DNA from 3 places in the Colwellia sp. Bg11-28 genome. Region 1 is predicted to be linked to each of the others. Evidence: predicted binding sites of a transcription regulator. Region 1 holds the regulator's gene; each other region holds the start of a gene.
The links. Region 1 encodes sigma-54, which starts transcription at its own class of promoters, with help from an activator protein. Its sites were predicted from a motif close to GTTGGCACGNNNNTNGNNT; they were not measured.
Positions count from the first base shown of each region.

Region 2: CXF79_RS01975 (LiaF domain-containing protein) is a predicted target of sigma-54. The motif match lies at 6,262-6,280, and genes of this name have one in related genera.
Region 3: CXF79_RS02520 (PEP-CTERM sorting domain-containing protein) is a predicted target of sigma-54. The motif match lies at 2,957-2,975, and genes of this name have one in related genera.

Region 1 covers NZ_PJBA01000018.1:815,324-823,784, reverse strand. The annotation lists gene pmbA (metalloprotease PmbA) at 1-295, shown strand, start outside; gene mgtE (magnesium transporter) at 456-1,814, opposite strand; gene CXF79_RS20745 (HPr family phosphocarrier protein) at 2,296-2,571, opposite strand; gene rapZ (RNase adapter RapZ) at 2,587-3,441, opposite strand; gene ptsN (PTS IIA-like nitrogen regulatory protein PtsN) at 3,677-4,129, opposite strand; gene hpf (ribosome hibernation promoting factor) at 4,238-4,525, opposite strand; gene CXF79_RS20725 (RNA polymerase factor sigma-54) at 4,552-6,069, opposite strand; gene lptB (LPS export ABC transporter ATP-binding protein) at 6,177-6,917, opposite strand; gene lptA (lipopolysaccharide transport periplasmic protein LptA) at 6,922-7,530, opposite strand; gene lptC (LPS export ABC transporter periplasmic protein LptC) at 7,517-8,086, opposite strand; gene kdsC (3-deoxy-manno-octulosonate-8-phosphatase KdsC) at 8,083-8,461, opposite strand, start outside.
Region 2 covers NZ_PJBA01000002.1:10,321-18,781, reverse strand. The annotation lists gene CXF79_RS02000 (alkyl/aryl-sulfatase) at 1-1,562, shown strand, start outside; gene CXF79_RS01995 (hypothetical protein) at 1,946-2,848, shown strand; gene CXF79_RS01990 (helix-turn-helix domain-containing protein) at 3,018-3,575, opposite strand; gene CXF79_RS01985 (benzoate/H(+) symporter BenE family transporter) at 3,635-4,834, shown strand; gene CXF79_RS01980 (DUF1697 domain-containing protein) at 4,954-5,472, shown strand; gene CXF79_RS01975 (LiaF domain-containing protein) at 5,547-6,191, opposite strand; gene CXF79_RS01970 (tRNA-(ms[2]io[6]A)-hydroxylase) at 6,556-7,128, opposite strand; gene CXF79_RS01960 (sulfotransferase) at 7,524-8,159, opposite strand.
Region 3 covers NZ_PJBA01000002.1:126,817-135,277, forward strand. The annotation lists gene CXF79_RS02505 (lipase family protein) at 1-714, shown strand, start outside; gene CXF79_RS02510 (NirD/YgiW/YdeI family stress tolerance protein) at 794-1,123, opposite strand; gene CXF79_RS02515 (PEP-CTERM sorting domain-containing protein) at 1,365-1,892, opposite strand; gene CXF79_RS02520 (PEP-CTERM sorting domain-containing protein) at 2,298-2,891, opposite strand; gene CXF79_RS02525 (Re/Si-specific NAD(P)(+) transhydrogenase subunit alpha) at 3,384-4,913, shown strand; gene pntB (Re/Si-specific NAD(P)(+) transhydrogenase subunit beta) at 4,923-6,332, shown strand; gene CXF79_RS23560 (PEP-CTERM sorting domain-containing protein) at 6,810-7,397, opposite strand; gene rimO (30S ribosomal protein S12 methylthiotransferase RimO) at 7,797-8,461, shown strand, end outside.

The DNA.
Region 1 (8,461 bases):
CCAAGGACATGATGGCAGTTTTGACGCTATGTTAAAAACCTTAGGCACAGGTTTATTGGTTACTGAGTTAATGGGGCAAGGAGTAAATGTTGTTAATGGCGATTACTCACGTGGCGCGTCAGGATTTTGGGTAGAAAATGGTGAAATAGCCTACCCAGTAAGTGAAATTACCATCGCTGGTAATTTAGCTCAGATGTTTAAGGGGATTGTCGCTGTTGGCTCTGATGTGGATATGCGTGGCAGTATCCGTACTGGCTCTATTTTAATTGATGAGTTGCAAGTTGCCGGACATTAAAAACTAAAGTTATTACTATTACTATTACTATTACTATTATTCTTAGTTTAGTTACTAGTAAAGTGATTCATAAAAAAGCGTTATCAATTTTGCGATTGATAACGCTTTTTTAAAGATAAAATTAGGTGTTTCTATTTGGTAATGCACTAGGTAAACATAACTAGGTTAGTAAGAGCGTAGCGGTTCCTAAAAATGCGAAAATACCTACAACATCAGTTACCGTGGTGATAATAACGCTGCCTGCAAGCGCAGGGTCTATATTGAGGCGTTTTAATAACAACGGAATACTTACACCAGCAAGCCCGGCTGCAGTCATGTTCATCAGCATAGCGAATGCAATCACGCCGCCAAGCATTAGATCCTGCTTCCAAATCGCTACTACAGTCGCAATTAACGTCGCCCAAATAATACCATTTAAAAAACCAATAGCGACTTCTTTACTGAGCAGTGCGCGAGCGTTACTGTCACCGACATGACCTAGCGCCATACCACGAATAACAAGCGTTAAGGTTTGATTACCAGCAACACCGCCCATGCTCGGAACTAAAGAATTTAATACCGCCAAAATGGCTAGTTGTTGAAAAACACCCTCAAACATACTGGTAACAGCAACCGCCATTAATGCGGTAATCAGGTTAACACCAAGCCATAATGAACGCTGTTTAGTACTTTTAATGACGGGAGCAAAGGTATCTGCCTCATCATCTAAACCAGCCATACTCATCATGGAGTGTTCTGCATTTTCACGAATGATATCGATGACATCATCAATGGTAATACGACCTAGTAAGTGGCCTGCGTCATCAACAACGGGTGCAGAAAACCAATCATGACGTTCAAAAAGTTGCGCAACATCTTGCTCGCCCAACTCAGCTTGCACCGCTTCAACTTCAGCATTAATCAAACTAGAGACAATGGCCTCTGCTTTAGCTGTTACGATTGCTGCTAGTGATACTGCGCCAATAAATTTATTGTTACGATCAACAACATAGAAAGAGTCGGTTGCGTCAGGAAGGTCACCCTTAAGGCGTAAGTACCGTAATACCACATCAACCGTTACGTCCGGACGTAAGGTGATAGTATCGGTATTCATCATACCACCAGCAGTGTCTTCCTCGTAAGATAATGCTGTTTCGACACGACTACGGTCTTGCGAGTCCATCGAGTTCAGTACTTCATTATAAATACTGTCTGGTAGGGTACGGAAAACTTCAGCTAAATCATCAATATCCATGCCTTCGGCAACAGCAGCAAGCTTTTCAGGTCGCATGCTTTTAAGAATACCTTTACGAACTTCTTCATTAAGCTCTTCAAGTACTTCACCGTGAAAGTCAGGATCAATAAGTTGCCATAATACTGGGCGGCTTTTAGCAGTAGAAGACTCTAAAATAAGGGCTAAATCATAAGCAGGCATGTGCTGTAATAGTTTTCGCACGTAGACGAACATACCACTGCCAAGTGCTTCGTTGACTTGTTGTAATCTTTGTTGGTTATACTCTTGTTCTGATATTTCTGGCATAGCGACTCTGCTTCTGTAATGTATAGTGCACAGAAAACCCTCTAAAGAGTGTATCGCTGAGAACGTCGCGAAACGGAGGGTCATACCTATTGGACTAATTAATTGTACAACTTAGAACTACATTAGCGAGCTTAGAACAAGTGAAATTATTTAAATATAGTTATTCTACATTTCATTAATTTTATGATGATATCAGTTTGCTAATGAGTTCCCAAAGGGCGAGTACCTAATAAAGGCAAAGGCTTACATGCATCGTTATTTATATTGACAAGGAAATTACCATTCTCTTCAATTAATGCCTTACCCCTAAGCCTTTTCATTCTCGCTAAGTGGGCAATAAATTGGTCCACTTGGTATTATTATTGATGAAAAGAATAACAGCTTTCTTTGGAAAACAGCTGAAAGTCGGCTTAAGTTTATCGTAACTTAGTGGTTTTATCAGCTTTTTTATCTTATGAAGGGAGCTTTTATATAGTCTTTTTTATTCAGCTTCGTCGAACTTATCAGAAATAAGTTGGCATATTTCAGCGAGTGCCAACTGTGCGTCTTTGCCTTGTGCGGTGATATTTACCATTTTTCCTTGACCACCTGCTAGTAACATTAGCGCCATAATACTACCAGCGTCGGCTTCTTTACCGGCTAATTCTAGGGTGATTTTCGCGGCAAATTTTTGGCTTAATTGCGCTAATTTAGTTGCGGCACGAGCGTGTAAACCCAATTTATTACAAATGGTCACTTGTTGAGAGATAACATTCACTGTTGTGCTCACTTATTAGGTAGATTTAATATCAATATCTCTATGATGCGTTTGTATATCATCACGCTCTTTACGGAAGTTTTTAGCTAACATCTCAGCGATATAAACAGATCTATGCTTACCACCAGTACAACCAATGGCTATAGTGACATAGCTACGATTATTTCGTTCTAGATGTGGTAACCAAGTCATCATAAAACTGTTAATTTGCCAAATAAACTTAGTCACTATAGCTTGGCTGGCAAGAAAGTCTTTTACTTCTTGATCGACGCCTGTTTGACCTTTGAGTGATTTTTCCCAAAATGGATTAGGTAAGAATCTAGCGTCAAATACATAATCAGCATCAACAGGAATACCGTGTTTAAAACCAAACGATTCAAATACTAATACCATAGAGCCTGTTTTTTTACCTAAAATCCGCTCTCTGACTAAATCAGCCAATTGATGAGGGCTAAGTTGACTGGTATTTATATATAGATCGGCATTAGTAGATATAGGCTCGAGTAATGATTTTTCTAAAGCAATTGCTTGATCAAGTGCCATATTCTCTTTAATAAGGGGATGCAAACGGCGTGTTTCACTAAAGCGTCTGATTAAGTCATTATCATCGGCATCTAAAAATAACGTGTTAACGTCTACTGCTTTAGGTAAATAAGCAATAATTTCTGGGATATCTTCTGGGTCTTTCGGTAAGTTTCGAACATCGAGACTTACCGCAACGTTTTCATAGTCATTGATAACAGTATGGGTTAATGCCGGCAGAAGATTAATAGGGATGTTGTCTACACAATAATAACCAAGATCTTCTAAAACTCTTAGTGCAACCGATTTACCTGAGCCTGAGCGACCACTAACAATGATTAATTTCATTTATACTATTCCGAATGCGCGGCAACTTATACCCAAGCCACATGAAGATGCAGGTTTCAACTGGAATTAGAAACGCCTTTAGGCAAGACATTGATTGAAGAGAATAGTTATTCTCTTGTCGAAATCAATAACGTAGCATAAAGCGTTTCTAAACCAGCCCTATGGCGGCCCCTGAGCCGCTTATGCTCAGCGGTCCTGAAACACACAGCTTCAAGTGGCTTGGGTATATATATTGCTAGCTTGCTTGTTGAATTAAGTTATAGAGTGCCTGATTATCATTGCATTTTCGTACTTGCTTGATCATCTTTTTATCACTAAATAGTTTAGCAATATTTTGTAGCGTATCTAAATGTTCTTGGCAGCTATTTTCGGGCACAAATAAGGCAACAAAAATATCTACGTCTCTATTATCTATGGCATCAAAATCGATTGCCTTTTCTGTTGTTATTAACACCGCAACAGCTTTACTTGTATTGGGCAATCGACCATGTGGGATCGCAATACCGTTACCTATACCAGTGCTACCCATTTTTTCTCTATTGAGTAAACTATCTAATAGTTCATCTTGCTCTATATCAGTTATTTGAATCGCAGCGAGTTGACAAATTCTTTCTAGAATACGTTTTTTACTGGTTACTGCTACATCACAACTAGTACAGCTTGTTGTTAATATTTCGGATAATTGCATAATCGTGTTAATGGTTTTAAGGCGCCACTTACGCTAAATCATTTAGCTCAGGACGCCTGCTTTAATAGGCTTTAATTACTTTAAAGCGGTCTTTCGGGCTAACTCAACTTAATGATGAGAAACCTTAGCTTTATACTTAAGAATCTGCCTATCAAGTTTATCAACTAAGGTATCAATAGAGGCATACATATCGGTGTTGACTGCAGAAGCAAATACTTCACTGCCATTCATATGAACATTAGCTTCAGCTTTTTGATTAAGCTTTTCTACGGTAAGTACAACATGGACATTATTAATGTGATCAAAATGTCGTTCTAATTTTGAGAATTTTGTATCGACATATTCGCGCAATGAACTAGTTACTTCAACATGGTGTCCAGAAAGATTAATTTGCATAAACATGATCCTTTTATTGTAGTCTTCTAAAGTAAACTCTTACGTTGATTTGACGGTGGTATCGCTAATGATTCTCGATATTTAGCAATTGTACGTCGTGCCACTTTTATTCCCTGCTCAGCTAATAAGTTAGCCATTTTACTATCACTTAACGGTTTAGCAGGTGTTTCCGCTAAGATAAGTTTTTTAATCAAAGAACGAATTGCTGTAGATGAACATTCACCACCATTCTCTGTACTGACATGACTAGAGAAGAAGTACTTGAGTTCAAAGATGCCTCTTGGCGTGTGCATATACTTTTGTGTTGTAACACGTGAGATGGTGGATTCGTGCATATCAACAGCTTCAGCTATATCGTTTAGTACCATAGGTCTCATGGCTTCAGCACCATGTTCTAAAAAACCTTGCTGGCGTTGAACAATACAATTGGACACTTTAAGTAGTGTGTCATTGCGAGATTCTAAACTCTTAATAAACCATTTAGCTTCTTGCAAGTTGGATCTAATAAATTGTCCATCATCAGTTGACGACTTCATTGTTTTAGACATTGCCGCATACTGTTTATTAATCGACAATTTAGGTGCAGTATCAGAATTTAATTCAACGACCCAACGGCCATTTTTTTTCTCAACAGAAACATCTGGAATAACATACTGGTCATCGCCTTTAATTACCGCATCACCCGGACGAGGGTTCAAGCTTTGAATTAAACGCATCACTTCACGTAGCTGATCTTCTTTTAATTTGGTTTTACGCATTAACTGGCGATAGTCTCGATTACCAAGTAGATCGATATGGTCGTTGATTATTAATTTACTTTCTTTCAGGTAAGGGGTATCAGCACTAAATTGATTTAATTGAATAAGTAAGCAATCAGGAATGGAGCGAGCTGCGACACCAATAGGATCAAACATATTAATACGTTTTAATACGGCTTCTACTTCATCAAGCTCGAGCCCTTCAGTGCCAACACTCTCTAAGATATCTTCTGGTGATACAGTTAAATAACCGGCGTCATCGACTGCTTCTATAATAGCAATTGCGATGGTTTTATCAGTATCGCTGAAAGGGGTTAATTCCATTTGCCATAATAAATGATCTTGAATGGAATCAGTGGTTTCACCCTGATAGGTGTAGTCATCAGCAGGGCTACTTACTGCGCCAGTATTTGATACCCCAGCACTGTAGCTTTCTTCCCAAGTAGTATCTATATTTAGTTCTTCTGGTATATCACTTTTTTCCATCGCCTCAGTAGTACTGATTTCGTCAATACTGGCCTGCTGTTCTTCACTACCATCACCCGCAGGTTGATCCGTTTTTTCTTCATTAGTATTGGATGAAAAGGCTTCTTCAAGATTATTTTGTTCACTTGAATTATCACTTTGAGCTTTTTCATCAAGTTCAAGTAATGGATTGCTCTCTAAAACTTCTTGAATTTCTTGTTGTAACTCTAACGTAGACAATTGCAACAGCTTAATAGCTTGTTGCAATTGTGGAGTCATTGTTAAGTGTTGTCCAATACGGAGCTGTAGTGTAGGGCGCATCTAGGTTATATGATTTCCTATTTATTATTCTTAGTAGTTACGCTATTACAATGGGTAACTACTATTCTATTAAGCATTCTGGCTAAATATACTAGCCTATCGCTTTACTATAGCGTGAATTGTTCGCCAAGGTATACATCTCTGACTTTTTGATTAGCAAGAATTTGATCTGCATTACCTTGCGCAATAATTTCACCATGACTAACTATATAAGCATGCTCACAAACGTCTAATGTTTCTCTCACATTATGGTCTGTGATCAAGATACCTATGCCTCGCTGCTTTAAGTGTAAGATGATTTTTTTAATGTCGCCAACCGAAATTGGGTCAACACCAGCAAAGGGCTCATCTAATAAAATAAATTGAGGATCTGCAGCGAGTGCTCGGGCAATTTCAACTCTTCGTCTTTCGCCACCGGATAAGCTCATGCCGGTATTGTCTTTGATATGACAAATGTGAAACTCTTCTAATAAATTTTCAAGTTTCTCAGCGCGCTGGGTTTCACTAAGCTCTTTACGTGTTTGTAATATCGCCATAATATTATCAGAAACAGTTAGCTTTCTAAAAATTGAGGCTTCTTGAGGTAAATAGCCAATACCGCTTCGGGCTCTTTCATGCATAGGAGCAAGGGTAAGGTCTTGACCGTTGAGTTTGATCGAGCCATTGTCATTGGGGACTAAGCCAACAATCATATAAAAGGATGTGGTTTTTCCGGCGCCATTGGGGCCTAATAAGCCAACTATTTGTCCTGCGTCAACTTGCAAACTAACATTCTTAACGACTTGTCTACTTTTATAAGACTTCGATAAACCATCGGCAATCAGTGTATTTACAGGTGTTGTTTTCACTGTGTTAGTTGTCACTACTGTCGCCTTCTTTTTCTACTACCTTGTCAGTTGGTTTTTCTTCTTTAGATTTTTCGTAAGTCTCTTTCTGTTTCTTGAGTACCGTTGGTTGTAAAATAGTAGTAACAGGCTGATTATTAGCGCTCCGTGCTTGTAGTTTTTCACTGACAGTATTATAAGTTATTTCATTACCACTGACTTCACTTCCAGCTTGCTTGACTAGGGCATTACCTGAAATAATGATTGTATTCGAGTTAGGGCTATAGGTTATTTCATCTGCCTGCAAGGTAATTAAGCTACCATCTTCTAGTTGTTGCTCGAATATAGCAGGTTTGCCTTTTGCCAAATAAGTTTCATTTTTTTCATCATTCTTCTTATTAACTTGACTAAAGACTTTAACTACATCGGCGGTAATAGAAATAGAGCCTTGACGAATAATAACATTATCTAAATAACTGATAATTTTATTTTTTAGATCGGCATCTTGACTTTCAGCGACTATAATTATTTCCTGTTCCAAATCTTTTATTGCCGCCAAAGCGTTACTGACAAAGAGTAAACTTGAGGCTACGGCTAAAACTGAAACTGTTTTTTTAATTAAATTAACTTTCATCATGTTTTTTATAAATAGTACGTTCATGCTGGATTAAGGTCATTTTTTTTGTGTTTAAATCGATAATTAATCCTGAGCCGTACATGGTGAAATCTCTTCCCACCACAACAACTGATTGCTCTGAACTAATGATATTGGTTTTTAAATCTAATGCTATTGTTTTGCAGTGAATCTCTTTTATTAAGCCGTCAATTTCTGTCGCTTTAATATGTACTTGATTCTTTAGCTCTACACGGTTGTCTTTGTAAAGTGTCGCTTCTTGCGCACTGACCTTCCATGGCTGGCCTTCTTTTTGCGGATATAATGTGTAATTCGGCAATTCAAAGTAACTGACTTCCAAATCAGAGTAATGCTCCATTCTTTCTGCTTCAATAGTGTGGGAGAGTTGCCCTAAGTCACTATAGATTTTACTTTCTAGCTGCTCAGCAATAAAATCCGGACGTTGCTCATCAACAATTAAAGTATCTTGTTCTATTGATGCACTACGCCATTCAATAATGCCATAAATTAGCGCACTAAGCAGTAAGACAAATAGCGCTAGGCTATTTAATCGATTCATATACTGGCGCCTGATGCATTGTCTAAGCTATTTTGGCTTTGCATGATCAAATCACATGTCTCTCTTACGGCGCCAAATCCACCACGAGTAAAAGTGGTATAATTGGCAGAACGAAGAACTAAAGGATGTCCATCGGAAACACTAATGCCTAAGCCAACGGCTTCAATACAAGGTAAATCAGGTACATCATCACCAATGTACGCTACCTCTTCAATAGTAATGTTTAATTGTTCAATTAAATCAATTAATGCAGGTAACTTATCTTCTTGGCCTTGAATAATATGTGCAACATTTAATGCTTTCATACGATACTCAACGATAGCTGAAGTTCTTCCCGTAATAATCGCAACATCAACGCCACTAGCACCTAAGGCC
Region 2 (8,461 bases), on a different contig from region 1:
ATCCACTAACGACAAAAGAAACTGCTGCCGCCGCGCTTAAATTCATTAATGAACAACTTGGCGAAAGACCTGTTGTTGCCGTTGTTTATTCTCACTCTCATGGAGACCATTTTGGTGGCGCTCGTGGTGTTGTTGATGAAGCCGATGTTAAAAGCGGTAAGGTGAAAGTTATTGCATCAACAGGTTTTATGCATCATGCAGTTTCCGAGAACGTAATGGCAGGTAATGCCATGACTCGACGATTATTCTTTCAATATGGTGCTCTTCTGCCCCGCAGTCCATTTGGTCATGTTGATCAATCCATTGGTAAAAACATTGCAAGCGGCAATGCTGGCTTGCTTGCGCCGAATGTCATTATTGAAAAAGACTTTGAGACCATGACCGTTGATGGTATCAAAATGGTCTTCCAAAATACCCCTGGCACCGAAGCACCAGCCGAAATGAATACCTGGTTCCCAGAGATGAAAGCGTTCTGGGCAGCCGAAAACATCACAGGCACCATTCATAATATTTATACTCTACGTGGGGCATTAGTGCGTGATGCACTGGAATGGTCAAAACAAATCAATGTAGCACTATACAAGTTTGGCCAAGATGCTGATGTTATGTTTGCATCACACAGTTGGCCACGCTGGGGAAATGAGCGTATTCAGGAAGTTATGCGTACCCAACGTGATACTTATGCCCACCTAAATAACCAAGTTTTGCATTTGGCTAACGAAGGTGTAACGGTTAACCAAGTTCACAATGTTTATAAATTGCCTGATAGCTTACGTAACCAATGGTCAGCACATAGCTACCATGGTTCTGAAGAACATAATAGCCGTGCGGTTATTAACCGTTACTTAGGCTATTGGGATGCTAATCCTGCGACATTGATGCCTTTGTCTCCTGAAGACTCATCTCCCTTGTATGTTGAAATGATGGGTGGTGCTAAGAAAATAATGAAGAAAGGTAAAGAGCTGCATGATCAGGGGAAATATTTTCACGCCATCGAAATTCTAAATAAGTTAGTTTATGCCGAACCTAACAACCAGCCTGCAAAAGATTTACTGGCCGACGTATATGAACAAATAGGTTATCAAAAAGAGAGCCCGAGCGTTCGCAACAGCTTCCTAGCTGCAGCTTACGAATTACGCCATGGTATGCCAAGCGGTGCATCCCCTTCAGCGGCTGGACCTGATGTAATTCGTGGTATGTCTACCGCGTTATGGTTGGACTTTTTAGCCGTACGTTTAGACGTTAGTAAAACGGAAGGTAAGCATTTCACCATTAACTTTGTTACTCCAGATAATGATGAGAAATACTTGGTTGAACTCAGCAATTCTGCTCTAACCAATATTGAAGGTATTCAGTCGCCAAAAGCTGACCTAACCATAACCATGAATCGCACTGAACTTAATGATGTGATGATGGGCATGGCAACCCTTGATGATAAAATTAAGGCAGGTAAAGCAAAGTTAAAAGGCAATAAAAAGCCTTATGACGAACTGAAAAATATGTTGACTACTTTCAGTATAGATTTTGAATTGATACCTGGCACCTTGCCTAGTGCTAAATAGCTTTTCATCGTACATTTCTAGTGTGAGTACTGCCCATTACTGGTAGTTAATAAATAGTTTCAGCGGATGGTTCATAGCCACCGCTGAATCTATAACCTACCAAAACACACTATTTCTAGCTTATAAAACTCCAACAACCTTTTCTCTATATTGAGTTAACTTAGAAGTCGAAAAACAAGCAACTGAATACGCCTAATTACATGGGAGCGAATTATTGGATGGCAAAACTAACGAGTAGACCGAAATGTGTTAGATTCCAACTAACGTTATATTTGCTAAATAATGACGTTTTCGAGATATCCACCTCCTTGTATTTTTTTATTTACTCAAAAAAAAAGAACAATTAATTGTGAGTATAATTTCGATTAAATTGGAATAAATCAATGCTGTTAAAAACTACGGTAGGCTTAATTTTATTTGTATTTTGTACTTTTTGCTGTGCAAAAGATCTTGAGGATAAAGTACGACCTAGAGCCGACCTCTTTCAAAGTAAACTTAATAATATGATGCAAGATACCGCTTCTTGGTTAGATGATATTGATGGCTCTACTGAGGGCGGCGCGTCTGCAAAAGGGTATTTACAGTTAGGTTGGTTACCACGTACAGCAGATTTAGATGAGTTTGATGCCAAATTTAAAGTTGCCTTTAATTTACCTAACTTGGATGAAAGACTTGCCTTAATTATTGATAACGACAATGAAGATGAGCTTTTACTTGATTATGAGTCAGACCCTTTTCAAGACAGCCAAGAAAGTGTGAACTTAGCAGTTCAGTATGCAAAAGAATTTAACAAAAATAACAATATAAAAACCAGAGTCGGCGTTAGTCGTAAGCAATTATACGTAAGAACCGAAGCGAGCTTAAATTGGAAAAGTGAAACGTTTAAGTTTGAGCTACTCCCACGAGTTGACTATTTTTATAAAGATGGTTGGGGTCCAGGTTTAAAAGGAGCGATTGCCTATTACCTCGAAGGTAGTACTGTCTCTTTTTCAGCAAGTTGGCAAAAGCTCGAACATGAGGCTAGATCTAGAAGAAAGGTAGGGTTATTTCATGTTTTTAAGTTAGAAAAAAATCAATTACTAGTAAGTGGTATTCAATATAATAAAAGTAATAACAAACAAGATATATCAAATGAAACCTATTATTTATCATTACGATATAGAAACTTGTTCTATAAATCATGGCTATATTTTGAAGTTGAACCTTTTATTGAGTTTAACCAAATTAGAAATTTTAGAAGGGAACACGGTATTGCATTGAGTTTGATCAGTTATTACGGTACTTAATTTTTAGCGCTAATACTCCGACTTATAAGGGTATAGGTTTAATCACCTCTTCTGCCAAATTCAATGGTAAATTAGGGAGGTTTTTCAGCCACTTTGTGCCAAAAGCAGTAAGAGATAAATGATTATCCAATTGACACTAAAAGAAACGCATATTAATGGGGACTTTCACTTATCTTGTGGTTTTATCTTCATTTGTATAACAAATAATATTATGAAATACAGCCTGATGTTCTGACACATTGCGATAACCGTGCTTTTGATTGGCATTGAACTTTACCACGTCACCTTTGCTTAAATGGTGCCACTGCCCACTGAGAAGATATTCCATATCTCCTTCTATCACCAAAATATGCTCTATCACTCCATCATTATGGGGAGCAGAAATTTGCTGGTGTAACGACGCTAAGGTTAGGGAAAAAACCTCACTCTTTGTTTCAACATCGAAGGGAAATAAAGTAGAGATAGATATACCTGCCTCACTATTTAACATATTTTTAGATACGTCATCATCCTCTATCGCTAGAAAAAAATAGCTTAACGGTAAATGAAAACCAGTGGCTATATCCCACAAACGCGCAACAGTTGGGCTTGATTCGCCTCGCTCAATTTGCCCTAACATTGCCTTTGAAACGTTAGTGTTCTTACTTGCAATATCAAGACTCCAACCTTTATTGGTTCTCGCCAATTTTAGTTGACTACCTATGGCATTGTTGAAATTTATACTCATTACTTCCCTTGTGCGTTATAACGCATAGTGGTACATTGTGCGCTATAACGCACATTAAAATCATTGTGAGGGAAATAGGTATGTTAGTCAATCGCATAATAAGCGCGACTGTTGCTGGATTGGTTGCCGTTGTTATTGGTTTTGCCAGCTCCGTAGCTTTGATCTATCAAACAGTTATTAACTTAGGCGGTGATGCAAGTCTCGCATCAAGTTGGATATTAACGTTAGGATTATCAATGGGCATAACGTCGATTGCCCTCTCATTTTATTACGGTGTGCCAATACTGATTGCTTGGTCAACACCAGGCGCAGCATTACTTATTGCAAATACTCAAAATTTTAACCTCAACGAAGCGATAGCTGGCTTCATGTTCTCAGCATTGCTAATTTTCTTGTGCGGTATTACCGGTTGGTTTGAAAAATTAATAAACAAACTGCCCTTTCAACTTGCTTCTGCAATGCTGGGTGGAATTTTGGTTAATTTTGGCATTGATGTATTTAATCAAATGAATAAGGCGCCACTGCTGGTAATCGTCATGTTTTTTACCTATTTAGTTTGTAGACAATTGATGCCAAAATTCACCATGTTATTCGTGTTGATCATTAGTGTAGTGCTTGCGTGGCAACTTAAGTTAATGACGTTTACTGCATTTTCTTGGCAGCTAAGTGAATTTACCTATATTTCTCCCGAATTTAATATATCCGCAATACTAGGCATTGGCATTCCCTTATTTCTAGTCACGATGGCAGCACAAAATCTGCCAGGCATTGCGGTATTAAAAGCTCATAATTATAAAGCCCCGGTATCGTCGATATTAAGTGTTACCGGCTTTTTGAATATGCTTGCCGCTCCCTTTGGTGGTTATGCCATAAACCTAGCGGCAATAACAGCAGCGATATGTATGACTAAAGACGTGGATAAAGATCCTAAAAAGCGTTATTGGGCTGCAATCTCTGGTGGTGGCTTTTATATATTAATGGCCATTTCTGCTGGATACCTGATGCAAGCTTTCGCATCATTACCTAATGCACTAATTTATTCATTAGCGGGTATGGCTTTATTTACCACTATCAATAGTAGTATTCAGCAAGCGCTCTCTGACGATAAAATGTCTGAAGCGGCAATCATTACCTTTCTCGTCACAGCGTCTAACTTGTCACTATGGGATATTAGCTCTGTATTATGGGGGTTAATCGCCGGCTCAATAACCTTAATGACTCAAAGCTTGATAAAGAGATCCAACGAAAAATTATGCTAACTATAAGTACGATTTAAAAATTAAATACTTTAAGGTATGTTAAGAGATAATAATACTGTAGGTTTCATACATATGAATGCTCATACCTATGAGCATTCATAAACACTTAAGGTACTGACATGGAAAAATATGTAATACTTTTTAGAGGAATTAATGTTGGGGGTAAAAATTTATTACCTATGAAAGCGCTTGTTCCTCTGTTAGAAGAAGCTGAATTTGAAGAGATATCTTCTTATATTCAAAGTGGTAATGTGGTTTTAAAAAGCTCAACTAATCCAGCCGATGTCATTCATAAACTTGTAATGGACAATTTTGGCTTTTCTCCTGAACTCTTCATTTTGAATGAAGCAGAATTTAGTAGCGCTATGACAAATAACCCCTATCAAACATTCGAAGGTAAGTTCGTGCACTTTTATTTTTGCCATAATGCCATCGAGTTAAACCAAGAAAAAATGACTAAATACCTCGCTGAATCAGAAGTCTACCTTGTAAAAGACAAGGTATTTTATTTACATGCCCCACATGGTATCGGCCGCTCTAAACTAGTCACTAATATAGAAGCTTGTCTAGGCCAGCCAGCTTCAGGTCGCAATTTAAATACCACCAATAAAGTCAGTGCTATGTTAAAAAAAATGTAAAAGGCCCTACTAAAAGTAGCACCTTTTAACTATATAGAAGTCTTACGTTTGATGTGAGATAAACTGAACTCTTATTACGAAAATATATTTTTCAAACTATCTGCCAGCTCAACAAAGCGCTCTTTCATACTTCGTTTAATTGTAATATCAACACTACTGAAAATAGAAAAACCTTCAATAATAATGGTCGGTGCCGATATTGCAGCATTACTAGTTGGAGCTGAATTATCAATATTACCAAAAATACAAAAAGCTTTAGAAGCTACATTAATATTCTCTGGCACATAAATGCTGTCACTACTGAACAAACTAAATATTTTAATTCGTACTTCATTTTGGCTAAATCGTGCGTCGGTAAAGTCAATATCACTGCTGCTGAATAAACTAAAGTAGCGTATTTCTTTCGCCACCTTAAAAGCTCCACCACGATTACTACTACTGAATATATTCACCATAGTATCAACTTCTTCAGCCTCACCTGGCAAAAAGTTAGGCGCTAAATCCTGCTTTTTATTTTCTACATATGCTTTATCAACAGCTAAGGGTAAGTCGCTGGTTAGATCAACTAAGTCTTGATGGTTAGCCAATTCCATAGCTTGGTCTAAACGACGTTCAAAAGCCTCATAAGATAATTCAGCATGACTATAATTCATGATCAATTGGTCAATCACTTCACTACGTACTGTTTCAATAGGTCTATCTTTTAGGGTAACGGTCATTTTACTTTCCTTGTTTTTTTAAGTTTCGTGATTACTTATTTACAAATGAGTAACACTCTAACAAATAAAGAAGCAACGACAATGCCAAAAATATTTATCTTTAAATACAAAAAGTTATGAACACAAAGAAATATTCGAGTGATACAGATACAATTATATGGTGATTTTGACCAAAATAAGGGGAATACGGTAGAGTAATATTTGAGATGTTTAATAAGTAATTCAGAAAGAAAGAGAGGTTTTCAGTTTAAAGATGTGCTGCGAAAATATAAAATGAAAGCACTCATTGTTCAAACATTCGATGTTAGTCAATGAGCACTTTAGACGTATTAATGATGCAATACACTACTATGATGAATAACTACTAGTGAAGTACTGCGCGGATAGGGAGACCTGCACATATTTCTGCTTCAGCGATTAATATTTCTTCTAAACGCTGATCAACTTCTGCTTTATCGCAATACTCGTATGCAAGCTCAACAAATAAGTTTTTATGCTTCTCTTCTGATTTAGCAATCGCTTCATAAAGGTCTTTGTCTTTACCTTCAGGCAGTGCTTGTGAAACCAACCAGAACTTCTCATAACCACGGGCTTCAATAACTGCTGCAACAAGCAATCTATCCATTAAAAAGAAGCTAGTACCGTTACGAAATAAGGCACGAATTTGAGTAATGTATGGGTCTTTTTTATCTTGACCTAAGGTAACATCGCGAGCCACAAGTAACTTTAGTACTTGTTTGAAATGAATAAGCTCTTCAATAGCTAAATCAGTCATAGCACGGACAAGTTTAGCTTTGTCTGGATAATGAGATAACATTGCCATTGCCATACCTGAGGCTTTCTTTTCCGCTGCCGCATGGTCTTGTAAAAAACGGTTAAAATCAGCCATTACAGCATCAACCCAATCTTGACCAGTGTGGTGTTTTAATTCAAACATAGTTACTACTCTCTAAGACTATACCCGTTCCACTTGAAGATGCTCGTTTCAGGAAGTCTGAGCGATTCATAATCAAGGCGCATTTTTTTATTAAGGGTCATTCCCTTAAAAATAAATGTAACGCTGAGTATGATTTGCTCAGCCTTCCCCCAAGGGGCTGGTTTAGAAACGCTTTACGCTACGTTATTGATTTCGACAATAGAATAACTATTCTCTTCAATCAATGCCATGCCTAAAGGCGTTTCTAATTCCAGCTGAATCATGCATCTTCAAGTGGAACGGGTATATATTTATTTAATGAAATTTAATTGACGAAATTGGCATGATTTTACCTGTGAACTTTTCACTCTACAATAGCTAACCACTGAGGGGTTTAATAATTACTTTTATCGCAGCTAATAAAGCACCTTATCAATGCGGCCCTTATTAGTAGACTCTACTTTTAGCGGATTATTAAGGTGCTGCCAGGCTCTCACTTTACCACCAATATTTATTTGTTTAAAACCGCCCTCTCTTGCTTTTTCTTTTTCAATATTAAGGAAAGACAACATGGCTAAGTAACTCCCTTCGTCACCTACATCTATGGTAAGCAGATCTTGAGGTCTGTCTTGAAAGTGTTCAGTAATCCCTTGCTGATGACGGGTGTAACAATCTAGCAAGAACTCATCACTGTTAATATTCTCTTCGGTTAATGGAGAGAAGGTTTCACTGTAACAACGCTTTATATGGGGATTAAACCCTCCATCAGTACGTTGTAAGTTAACTAACATGCGTTGTAAAAGTTGCTTAATTGAAGGAAGCCAAAGCTCTGGAGCACGCGTTAAGTGAATGAACCGACTATTAGGGAAGTCTTTATCAAGTGTTTGATAGTCACAAAATATTGGCGTATCAGCTAACACTTGTGCTTGAGAAAATGAATCCTGTGTATACGCATTATGAGCCGTTTTATAACCTTGCTCTAACATTGCTAAACACACGCTGGTGGTTGCCGTTCTCGGTAAACCAATAATAAAAATTTTCTCTGTCGACACTTAAGCTAAACCCTTTAAAAGTAAAAGTTGATTGCAGTAAAACACTCTGAAATCACGTTAAAAACATGCGATTATAACTTATTTGTTTGGCGCTGTTGAATTTTGATGTGCAAAGTTGGTTCAATTAAGTGCCTTTAGAACGTACCTTAAGAAATACGAACGTCAGTTTGTATTAAAAATAGATAATTGACAGCATAAATATCGACAAATATCTATATAACAAACGTCCAATTGACAGTGATCAATAAATGCCTTATTTATGAGAGCATACTGAATTTACCCGTTATCATTCAAGATGCAGT
Region 3 (8,461 bases), on a different contig from region 1:
TCAGTAGTCGAAAGTTGGGGGTATCAATTTAATGGTGCAATTGAAATTGTAAAAAAACCAGATGTAGATACTCAATGTTATGTTATGTCGAATGCAGATAATATTGTAGCGGTTTTTCGAGGTAGCGACGCCTTAAAAGACTGGTTTGCAAACTTTCAGGCTGTTTATGACCCTGGACCTTTAAAGGGTACTAAAGCTCATGAAGGTTTTCAAGATTCCCTATTTCCTGCGGTTATAGGCATTACCAACTTGCTAGATAGTGTGTTATCAAAAAATAAAAAAATATGGATCACAGGACATAGTCTTGGTGGCGCATTAAGCTCTCTTTATGCTGGTATGTTGATAGAAAATAAATATAGAGTATATGGGATATATACTTTCGCTAGCCCTAGACCTGGAAATGAAGCTTTTAAGGTGGGTTTAAATAATAAAATTATAGGTCCTCATTTTAGAGTCGTAAATTTTGGTGATGTTGTTCCTCATATACCACCTGAACCATTTTATAGCCACCCAGGTGCTCGGGTAATACTGAAAGAAGAGGTGAGAGAGCATTCTGATGAATCATGGTTCTCTCAGCGAATAGAGGCTCTAAGAGTATTTATTTCTAATGCAACTGAAGTCTTAGATGTTGCTGATAATCATAGGCTTAGTGCTGACGAAGAAAGTTACATACCTAGACTAATAAAAGATTTAGAAAGGTCTGATAATGAATAAACATCCTAATAATTAAATTTTATATAACCAAAAAAGCACCAATAAATGATGCTTTTTGATTCTGACTTTAGTTGTTTTTTTATTTCGCTAATTCTAAATACTCAGCTTCTAAGCTTGTAGTTGTCCAGTCGATATCTACTTCAGCAGTAATTCTAACCTTATCATCAGATGATATTTTTATATTTCTAAAGTCTTCATCATCAATTTCTATTTCTATTTCTACTTCACCACTATCATCTTTAAAAAGGTAAAGTTCATTCTTCAATTTTTTAACTAAATGGCCTTCTACTATCACTCTACTGTCGTCTGATAATTCAATAGCATTTTTAATTGTTGTAACTTCAGCTGTACCGCCTTCGCCTATAAACTCAGCATTAGCAGTTAATGATAATAGTAAAGTAGTACCGATTAATTATATTTTCATTCTAAACTCGTTATATACGTTAGTTAAGATATGAGTATTATATATGTAACAAGTCTATAGTTTGTATTTGAGTGTGTGTGGTTTTTATTTAGTGATATGGCTAATGTCGGTACTTAATTAAGAGGCTAGTCCTGAAAGGCAGGCAATAAAAAGCACCAGTATGAATGGTGCTTAATGATTTACTTGTCTTTAGTGGGTAAATCGGGGTCTAAAATAGCTTCTATTGCTATTTTTTGAATCTACGTGATGCTAAACCCATAAGAGCTAATCCGAAAATAGCAACGGTAGCTGGTTCTGGGACAGCAACTAACTCTGCAATCAAGGAAGCATTATCAAAGTTCCATACTCCAGTTCCTGGATCTGTAGCAAATAGAAAGCTTAAAGTGTTAGTTGAATCAGTACCAATGAAGTTATAGGTTGTCGTATTCCACGAGGTAGTTGTAACTACGGAGAAAATATCGCTATCAATGCGAAACTCCATCTCATTACCTAATATCTGGGATGCATAAGAGTCAAAAGTTAACTCATAGCTATAAAGAGAACTAGTTGTAATCTCTTGACTAAGACCACTCAAGCCATTATTGTCAAATGTCATAAAAACACCACTTGATGCTGTTGCGTAATCTGATGTTGGAATGGTAGTCCAGCCGGTTAAATTGTTGGTCAAAAAGTCACCATTTGTAATCATTCCCGCATTAGCAAAGCTACTAGCAGACAAAACTAATCCGGCAACAGCCGCTTTTAACATTTTCATTGTTTTTCCCTTGTAATACATTTCCGAAAATAGAAAGGTATCTTTAGTCATTGTTATTGTTACTTTTGTTTACAGCATTAATTATACCATCTTTTTTTAGTTTTTTATTTTAAAATTGTTTTATTTACATTAATTAACAAGTGTGAGTATTATCCTCTAAGAAAACATTCTCGTATAACCCTGCAACCCTGCAACCCTGCGCATTAAAAAATTTCCTTAGTACTAATTGCTATTAATAATTGAAAGCAGTTAGGTCATTAATTATAAAGCTGTAAGTCTTAATAGTGATCTAGGAAGGCGTTTGAGTGATATTCACAGGTTTTAGGCAATAAAAAAGCACCAGTTAATGGTGCTTTATATTTTACTAACCTCTAATCGTAGAAGGTTGTATGGAAAATTAGCTTACTATTTTTTGAATCTACGAGCTGCTAATCCCATAATGCTTAAAGCGAAGATAGCAAGGGTTGAAGGCTCAGGGACTGCTTGTACGTTAGATACGGTTAAAAATGAATCAACAATCGAATCTCTAACATCAAGAATACCTACTCCGTAGTTAAGTGTACCAGTTGATGTTGCTAACCACGAAAAAGTGCCGCCGCTATTATCAGCCGTACTTGTATCTGCAATTAAGCTAATGCCATCAAGATCTAGTGTTACAAAAGCAAAGTCATTATAACTTGAAGAGTTACTCTCATTTGAATCCCAAACCCAATCAAATGAAAATATTTGTCCAGCATTCACATGTATACTGTTACCAAATGCAGAACCAGTTGTTGCATTTCCTGTAGACAAAACATCTAGAGAACCAGCTACCAAAGACAGAAAAGATTCAATACTTGAATCTGTAGTTGTAGCACCATTACCACTAACCGTAGTTATTGTATAACTACCGCCTCCATTATCAGTGAAGTCACCAGTAGTAATTAAGGCAGCATTAGCAAAACCACTAACAGATAAAACTAATCCAGCAATTACCGCTTTTAACATTTTCATATTCATCGTATTTTCCCTTGTAATACATTTCTGATAATAGAAATGGACTTTTAGTTATTGTACATTTGTTTAAGCATTAATTGAGCCAGCTATATTTAATTGTTAATTTTCATTACGATAGATGAGTATTTATTGAGCGCAATTTCCATTGTGTAAAAAAAACAGACATTATGATGCGCATAAGTTGTTGTTTTAAAGTTGCTTTATTTACATTGGTTTAACAAATACGAATATTACCATCCAGCAAAAATTATTATGAATAATTCCATGCATTAAAAAATTGCCTTAGCTGTCACCTTGATTTTGTGATAGTTCCGACTGTAGACAATTCGATCCAAAACCAAAAAACCAGGTTATACATTCCAGCTACAATGTTCGAAGCGCAACATTTCAGTAAGCTATGCTTCAAATAGAGCTTGCAATTTAACAGCTTATTGTATTAATTTTGAACAAGCCATGTCAGAAAAAATTATTCATATATATACTAAGGAAATTCAAATGAGAATAGGTATACCCAAAGAATCTTTTTTAGGTGAGCGTCGGGTTGCAGCAGCACCAAGCTCGGTTAGTGCATTAATTAAATTAGGTTTTACTGTGCAAGTACAAAAAGGTGCGGGTACTAAGGCGAGTTTTACCGATCAAGAGTTTAGCGATGCTAATGCAGCAATTGTCTCGAAGAAAGCCTGCTGGCAAAGCGAAATTCTCTTTAAAGTAAACGCGCCCACACTAGAAGAAGTTGAGTTAATGAATGATGGCTCAACACTCCTTAGTTTTATTGCGCCAGCGCAAAGCTCTGAATTATTAGAAGCCCTGCGAAGCAAGTCAATTACTACCTTAGCCATGGAAATGGTACCTCGGATGACCCGTTCTCAACCAATGGATGCTTTGAGTTCAATGGCAAATATTGCGGGCTACCGCGCCGTTATTGAAGCATCTCACCATTTCGGTCGTTTTTTTACTGGGCAAATAACCGCAGCTGGTAAAATGCCGCCAGCTAAAGTGATGATAATTGGTGCAGGGGTTGCCGGTCTAGCCGCACTTGGTACCGCAGGTAGTTTAGGTGCCATTGTACGAGCTTTTGATACACGTCCAGAAGTTAAAGAGCAAATAGAAAGCATGGGAGCTGAATTTCTTGAACTCGACTATGAAGAGCCAGAAGATACTGGCTCGGGTGATGGTTACGCCAAAGAAATGAGTAAAGCATTTATTGATGCCGAAATGGCGTTGTTTGCAGAGCAAGCCAAGGATGTTGATATAATTATTACCACCGCGATGATTCCGGGTAGACCAGCGCCGAAATTAATCACTGAAAAAATGGTTGAATCAATGAAGGCAGGCAGTGTGATTGTAGATTTAGCTGCTGCAGGTGGAGGTAACTGTGAATGTACCGTCCCTGGTAAAGTTGTTGATACGTATGGTGTAAAAGTGATTGGTTATACTGACCTAGTGTCACGTTTACCTAATCAGGCTTCACAGCTTTATGCTAATAATTTAATGAATCTAACTAAGTTATTATGTAAGAACAAAGATGGAACGCTTGATATTGATTTTGATGATGTAGTCATTCGTAATATGACAGTAGTTAAAGAGGATGAAATTACTTTTCCACCTCCGCCTATTCAAGTAAGTGCAGCGCCCGTGAAAAAAGCAACAGTTGAAGCTGCTGAGCCGATTGAAGAAGTCGCTTCTCCAATTAAAAAATATGCTTTTATAGGGGCTGGAATAGCGTTATTTGGCTGGGTGGCTAGTATTGCTCCTGCAGATTTCCTTACTCACTTTACTGTTTTTGTACTTGCTTGTGTTATTGGCTATTACGTGGTTTGGAACGTCAGTCATTCGTTGCATACACCTTTGATGAGTGTCACCAATGCGATTTCTGGCATTATTATTGTGGGGGCATTATTACAAATAGGCTCGGACAATATTGTAGTACAGATACTCGCCACATTAGCGACTTTAGTGGCAACTATCAATATTGTCGGTGGCTTTAAAGTCACTAGTCGTATGTTAAAAATGTTTAGTAAGTAGGGGAGTAGTATGGAATCTACACAAATAGCGTCTAATGGCTTCATTAGTGCAGCATACGTGATTGCTGCTTTATTATTTATTTTCAGTTTAACAGGTTTAAGCAAACAAGAATCGGCTCAAAGGGGGAACTTATTTGGTATGGCTGGTATGGCTATCGCTTTACTTGCCACCATTATTGATCCAAGGGTTTCTAATGTCTTTATCATTATTATTGCGATGGTTGTTGGTTCAGGAATTGGACTAAGATTAGCGAATAAAGTTGAAATGACACAAATGCCTGAGCTTGTTGCAATCTTGCATAGTTTTGTAGGTTTAGCTGCCATGTTAGTTGGTTTTAATAGCTATTTTGATTCGGGGCATAGTGTTGTGCTTACAGCAGCCCAGCACACCGCTATGAAAATACACTTAAGTGAAATTTTCATCGGAATATTTATTGGTGCTGTGACTTTTACTGGCTCTATTGTCGCTTTTGCGAAACTACGTGGAACGATAAGCTCTAGTGCCTTAATGTTACCTCATCGTCATAAAATGAATTTAGCCGCAGGGATTTTCAGCTTTTTATTGCTACTTTCTTTTGTCAATCATGACGGTTCAAATATAGCCTTATTCTTAATGACTATTACGGCTTTGGTATTTGGTTGGCATTTGGTTGCTTCAATTGGCGGTGCAGATATGCCAGTTGTTGTCTCTATGTTAAATTCTTATTCAGGTTGGGCAGCAGCTGCTGCTGGTTTTATGTTAAGTAATGATTTACTCATCATTACGGGGGCTTTGGTTGGCTCGTCAGGGGCTATTTTATCTTACATTATGTGTAAGGCAATGAATCGCTCTTTTATCAGTGTCATTGCCGGAGGTTTTGGTACAGACGTTGTTATTGATAACGATAAAGACTACGGTGAGCACACAGAAGTGCATGCGGAAGCGGTTGCTGACTTATTACGTAATGCCAAATCTGTCGTTATCGCCCCAGGTTACGGTATGGCTGTTTCTCAAGCGCAATATCCTGTTTATGAGCTGACCCAACAACTCATAAATAAAGGAATAAAGGTTCGTTTCGCTATACATCCGGTGGCTGGTCGTCTACCAGGACATATGAACGTATTACTGGCTGAAGCAAAAGTGCCTTATGATATCGTTTTAGGTATGGATGAAATCAATGATGATTTCTCAGAGACTGACGTAGTATTGGTTATTGGCGCGAATGATACCGTTAACCCCGCTGCTGCCGAAGACCCAACTAGCCCTATCGCAGGAATGCCGGTGCTTGAAGTTTGGAATGCTAAAGAAGTTATTGTGTTCAAACGCTCAATGAGTACGGGTTATGCTGGAGTGCAAAACCCATTGTTCTTTAAGGACAATACTCAAATGCTGTTTGGTGATGCTAAAGATAGTGTGGAGCAAATATTTAAAGCACTTTAATACGAGGTGCATTAATAAATACACCAGTTTATATTTATTCTACGGTCTAAACTGGTGCGTTTCATTTTTCAGCGAATGAAAATAAAGACTCAAATTGCGCTGTGAAAATGGGTTTTGTATCTCTTGACTGCCTAAACTAATTCAGCCGTTGCTTTGCAGCGGAAAAGTCACTATAGCATTTCAATAATACTTCAGATTTTTTTCAGTATAATCAATACACTCAAACGAACCGACCAAGTTCGCCGTCTTTGGCTTACTTGAACAATGGTCTAATTAAGTGTTGTCGAACAATGCAATTGACTGATGCTTTGTTTGAATAGTTTTCTAGCATAACTGGCTTATTGGGTATGAGTGATAAGCGTAAGTTACTGTCGAAGTAGTGGTTTGAGCAAACGATTAGGGGGAATTTAACTAAATTACAGGCAATAAAAAAGCACCAGTATCTATGGTGCTTTTTTTAAAAGTGAGTAGTTTGGCTTATTGTTTCTTAAATCTTCGTGCAGCTAAACCCATAATGCCTAATGCAAAGATCGCAAGGGTAGAAGGCTCTGGGACTGATGTAATCCCAGTAGTGCTTATTTCATACGAACCAGGGGCACTTAAAGTAGCTACAAGTAAAGTGTAAGTGCCTGTAGAAGATAAGGATAAATTAAACCGTGGATCTCCAAAAGGACCTCCAAACGAATCATTTTCCGTATCATCCTGAGTATCTATTACTGTTAATGGGCCAAAAACACCATTTGATACAAGGAGCCCATTGATTAAACCGTCAGGGCTAAGTGAATCGACATCCAACCCTGTAACATCACCAAAAAATAGAGTAGCAATTAAATCTGGTGATGCTTCAGTTCTGTTAATATCAATATCAATTATGTCACCTGCGGCTCCATTAAAAGTCCAATAATCACCGAGTGAAGCTATAAAACTATCATCGTCACCGATGACAGTACCAGAAAATACAGTACCATCTTCTAAGTTACCTAATGGAATAACTCCAGCATTAGCAAAACTACTAACAGATAAAACCAAACCAGCCAAAGCCGCTTTTAACATTTTCATATTCATCGTATTTTCCCTTGTAATACATTCCTGATAATAGAAATGGATTCTAGTTATTGTACCTTTGTGTAGTATTAATTGAGCCAGCTATATTTAATTGTTAATTTTCACTATGATAGCTGAGTGTTTATTGAGCACAACATCCTTAGTGTAAAGTAATCGGACACTATGATGTTTGTAAGATGTTGTTTTAAAGTTGCTTTCTTTACATTGTTTTTACTTGTACGATTATTACCATCCAACAAAACATTCCTGTATAATCCCGCGCATTGAACAATCGCCTAAGCAAACACCCTGAGTTTGCAATAAAGGCGTTAAAACCACCATTTATGACGCTGCTCTTCTCTTGATTAGATACTTGAAAAAGCACCTGTTACAAAAAATATAGAGTAAGTTGAGAGCAATATGACCGTAGAACAATTCGACCCGCAAACACCAAAGAAAAGCAGTAATTCTGCAGAAAGCCAAACAACGACTTTAGATATTCCCTCTAAAATGATTGCAGAGCAACATCAAGCCGTTGTTGACTCAGGCGCATCAAAAAAAGGTGCAAAGGTAGGCTTCGTAAGTCTGGGCTGCCCAAAAAACTTAGTTGATAGTGAGCGTATACTTACTCAACTTCGTACTGAAGGTTATGACGTAACCAATAGCTACGATGATGCGGAATTAGTGATTGTAAATACTTGTGGTTTTATTGATAGCGCAGTACAAGAATCTTTAGATACCATCGGCGAAGCGTTAGCTGCAAATGGTAAAGTGTTGGTTACTGGTTGTTTAGGCGTTAAGAAAGATGAAATTATTGAGTTACACCCCAATGTATTAGGTGTTACTGGTCCTCATGCTTATGATGAAGTCTTGGCTCAAGTACATGAACATGTCGCTAAACCTGAACATAACCCATTTATTGATTTAGTACCGCCGCAAGGGGTTAAGCTTACGCCTAAGCATTATGCTTATTTAAAAATATCAGAAGGCTGTAATCACCGCTGTACGTTCTGCATTATTCCATCAATGCGCGGCGATTTAGACTCTCGTCCAGTGGGTGATGTATTAGGTGAAGCAAAACGCTT